Regions from separate parts of the Mesorhizobium sp. M0037 genome, predicted to be linked through region 2. Evidence: predicted binding sites of a transcription regulator. Region 2 holds the regulator's gene; the other holds the start of a gene.
What was found. The regulator LexA, encoded in region 2, represses DNA repair genes until DNA is damaged. The targets are predictions, from matches to a motif close to TGTTCNNNNTGTGTTCNG.
Positions count from the first base shown of each region.

Region 1: the regulator LexA is predicted to act here: its motif matches at 1,019-1,036, upstream of NKJ78_RS14405 (ATP-dependent helicase).

Region 1 is NZ_JAMYVB010000008.1:87,494-89,693, reverse strand. It holds gene NKJ78_RS14410 (glucose/quinate/shikimate family membrane-bound PQQ-dependent dehydrogenase) at 1-792, opposite strand, end outside; gene NKJ78_RS14405 (ATP-dependent helicase) at 1,077-2,200, shown strand, end outside.
Region 2 is NZ_JAMYVB010000001.1:759,230-761,429, forward strand. It holds partial or broken gene NKJ78_RS03970 (ComEC/Rec2 family competence protein) at 1-957, shown strand, start outside; gene lexA (transcriptional repressor LexA) at 951-1,733, opposite strand; gene NKJ78_RS03980 (GntR family transcriptional regulator) at 1,939-2,200, opposite strand, start outside.

The DNA.
Region 1 (2,200 bases), on a different contig from region 2:
GGCATCGGCATAATAGGACACGCCGCGGCAGGTCTGGTGCTGGCGGTCCTTGTCGAGCTTGATCTTGGGATCGAAACGCCATTTCTCCTTGCCGGTGGCGGCATCGATGGCGATGGCGAAATTGTGCGGCGTGCAGATATAGAGCGCGTCGCCCACCTTCAGCGGCGTCACCTGATAGGTGGTTTCGCCGACATCGTCCGGCCCTTTCACGTCGCCGGTCTGGTATGTCCAGGCCGGCTGCAATTTGGCGACATTGTCGGGCGTGATCTGGTCGAGCGGCGAATAGCGCTGGCCAAATTGCGTGCGGCCGTAGAAGTGCCATTCACCCGGAGGCACGTTGCCGCCGAGATCGGCAGTCGGCGTCACCTTGTCGGCGCTGAGGTCGCCGGCGATGTCCTTGGGATCGGCCGTCATCGAATAACCGGCGACGGCGAGCGAAGCGAGCACGGCCAGAATGAGCGGCGCTCGCGCGTCGGGGCCGGTCAGGCCCCGCCTTGCCCAAGGCGTCAGCAGCCACAGCGCCAGAAGCACGATGATGCCGCCGCGCGGTCCGAGTTCCCACCAGTCGAAGCCGATTTCCCACACCGCCCAGGCCAGCGTGCCGAGCACGATCGCCGCGTAGAGCCAGAGCGCCGTCGATTTGCGCCGGAAGAGCAGCCATGCGGCGATGAGGAAGGCGAGACCGGTGACGACATAGTACCAGCTGCCGCCCAGCATCGCGAGCCAGACGCCGCCGCCGCCAAGTGCGAGGCCGATGAGGAACAGGATGAGGGAGGTGATGACGACAGCCAAGACGATACTCCTTCGACTGATGCGCTTTGCAGCGCCTCACGGGCAGCCGCCCCTGCCCTGTCGCCAGCTTTCTCCCCCAGGCCGCGTGTGTCAAGCTGGCCCTGCCAGCATAAGGCGAGAGCAAACGCTCGACTTCATTCCGCTCCCACGCTGCAGCACCTCCACGACATTGTCGGGCGTCGGGACGATGAAATTCGCACTGCGCCCCAGAATCTCACTTCCAAACCAGAACAAAACGTAGACACTTCTGGTCTTTCGCTCCCGAATCACTACATTCGGGAGAGATGTCCGGCTTTGCGGAAGACATGCCCTTTTTTGACGAACCCAATGCGCGGCCCGCGGCCCCGTCGGGCATAGCGGCGCGCGCCATGGCGGCCCGCAGCGGACCCAACAGCGCACCCGATTATCTCAACGGCCTCAACCCCGAGCAGCGGCTGGCGGTGGAAACCACCGAAGGCCCGGTCCTGGTGCTGGCCGGCGCCGGCACCGGCAAGACCCGCGTGCTGACCACCCGCATCGCCCATATCCTGGCCACCGGCAGGGCTTTCCCCTCGCAGATCCTGGCGGTGACCTTCACCAACAAGGCCGCGCGCGAGATGAAGCAGCGCATCGGCCATCTCGTCGGCGAAGCCGTCGAGGGCATGCCGTGGCTCGGCACCTTCCACTCCATCGGCGTCAAGCTCTTGCGCCGCCACGCCGAGCTGGCCGGGCTCAAATCCGATTTCACCATCCTCGACACCGACGACGTCGTACGGCTGATCAAGCAGCTGATCCAGGCCGAAGGCCTCGACGACAAGCGCTGGCCGGCCAAGCAGTTCGCGCAGATGATCGACGGCTGGAAGAACAAGGGCCAAGGCCCCGCCGACATTGCCGAGGGCGACGCGCGCAGCTTCGCCAACGGCAAGGGCCGGGAACTCTACAAGGCCTATCAGGAGCGGCTGAAGACGCTGAACGCCTGCGACTTCGGCGATCTGCTCTGCCACCCGATCCGCATCTTCCGCGCCAATCCGGACGTGCTGAAGGACTACCACAAGCGCTTCAAATACATCCTCGTCGACGAGTACCAGGACACCAACACCGCGCAATACATGTGGCTGCGGCTGCTGGCGCAAAGACCTACCTCCCCCTCGATGGGGGAGGTCGCGGCGCGGTGCGGCGCGGGGGGGGGGGGGCGCGGCGCGGCCAGGCAACCCCCCCCCGGGCGGCGCGGCGGGGGGGGCCCCCCCCCCCCGCCGCGCCCGCCCCCGCGCCCCCCGCCCGCCCCCCCCCCCGCCCCCCCCCCCCCCCCCCCCCCCCCCGCCCCCGCCCGCGCCGCCGCCAGTCACCCCTCCCCGCCGCGTCGCGGCGACCCTCCCCATCCAGGGGAGGGTAAAGCGCGATCGGCCGAAGGCCGCAAGCCCGACCGGGC
Region 2 (2,200 bases):
CATCGCCGGCAGTGCAACCTTGCTGTTCGCCATCTGGCATTTTCAGCGTGTGTCGCCGCTCAGCCTGATCGCCAATCTGGCCGTGATGCCGATTGTATCGTTGATCGTCATGCCGTTTGCCGTGCTCAGCGCGCTGGCGATGCCGTTCGGCGCCGACGGACCGTTCCTCTATGTGATGGGCAAAGGCCTGACGGCGATGATCGCTATATCGGCCTGGATTTCCGAGCGCTCGCCGGTCGACGCCGTCGGGCTGATCTCCATCCGCTCGGTGCTGTTAGTGGCGGTCGCCCTCGTCATCGCCACCATGGCCACCACCTGGCTCAGGTTGGCGGCCGTGCCTTTCGCGCTGGCCGGCCTGTTGACGGTGCCGCAGGTGCTTACGCCAGACGTGCTCATATCCGAGGATGCGCATCTGGTGGCCATGCCGATCGGTGGCGGCGAACTCGCCCTCAACCGCGAACGCTCCAACGAATTCACCACGGACAATTGGAAACGGGCGCTGCGGGCCGAAACCATTATCCCACCTGAGATTTTCGAGGCAACAGATACGCGGTTCGATCTCGATCCGCTCGATCTGACGCCCGGCTCGCCCTTCTATTGCACCGGCGATCTCTGTATCGCCCGGCACCCTTCCGGAGCCATTGTAGCGCTTGCGAAAGACCGCAAGACGGCGCGGCCGGCCTGTGCCTTCGCGAGCCTGATCGTCATCGATGACGCCACCGCCTACAATCCGTGCCGCGACCCGCTGGTGCTGGTCGTGACGAAGAAACAGCTGGCCCGCGACGGCAGCGCCGCCGTCTTCTTCGATCCGCAATCGGCAGCTGCAGCGCCAACCATCCGCTCGCCGTCGACAAGCCGTATCGCCCCTGGCACGAGCAACGCCGCTTCTCCCGCGAAGCGCGCGGCCTGCCGCCTTACAACCAGCGTGAAAAGTACAAACCCAAGCCGGCTCAGTAGCGCCGGATCAATCCGACAAGCTTGCCCTGCACCTTCACCCTGTCCGGTCCAAAAATGCGGGTCTCGTAGGCCGGGTTGGCGGCTTCCAGGGCGATCGAGGCGCCCTTGCGGCGGAAGCGTTTCAGGGTCGCTTCCTCATCGTCGACCAACGCCACCACGATCTCGCCGGGGCTGGCTGTGTCGGCATTGCGGATGATGACCGTGTCGCCATCGAAAATGCCGGCCTCGATCATCGAATCGCCCTTGACCTCGAGCGCGTAGTGTTCGCCGCCCATGATCATATCGGGCGGCACCGAGATCGAATGGGTCTGATGCTGGATGGCGTCGATCGGCACGCCGGCGGCGATGCGTCCCATAACCGGGATTGAAATCGCGGAAACGGCATCGTCATTGCCGGCCGACATCGAACGCGACGGCGAGCCCGGCTTGATCTGGCGGCCGAGACCGCCTTGGCCCAACGCGCCTTGTCCTTGGCCGCCTTGCCCTTGGCCGGTTTGACCAAGACTGCCCTGAATGATGCTCGGCGAAAACTTCCTCGCCGCATTGAGGCCTGGTGCGATCGAGTCGGGCAGCCGCAGCACTTCCAGCGCGCGCGCCCGGTTCGGCAGCCGGCGAATGAAACCGCGCTCCTCAAGCGCCGTGATCAGGCGGTGGATGCCGGACTTGGAGGCGAGGTCGAGCGCTTCCTTCATCTCGTCGAAGGACGGCGGGATTCCGCTCTCCTTCAGGCGTTCATGGATGAACATCAGAAGCTCATGTTGTTTGCGCGTCAGCATCGCGGCCCCCAAGGGTTCTGAAACCAGAATCAGAAAAAACAAACCCAGAACAAACACTATCTGTTCCAGTTGTGTTCCGCAACCTTTTAAAGTTTAATGAATGTGTTGACGTTTTGTTCAGCGTAACGTTCGGCGCTGCGAGCGCCGCCTGCGCCCAGTTGCCAGCAACGGGGTGAAACGAAGACAAAGTGCCCTGCGTCGTCGGCTACGATCGCCGCTTCCTTTTCGGACGGGGCTGCGCAGCATCCGCGCGGGGTTCTCTCTGGGCATAGACCCGCAGCGTGTAGCCGATGTGAGCGGTCATCAGAGTTTTCGCACGTTCGACGTCGCGATCGAGGGCCGCTTCCATCAGGGCGGTATGGTGTTCGATCGCCACGGCGTCGCGCAGGGCCGCCACGGCCTTCCGGTGTCCGTCCGTGCGGCCGGCGGCGGCGCGCAGCGTCGGGGCCAGACCCAGAAAGCGGTGA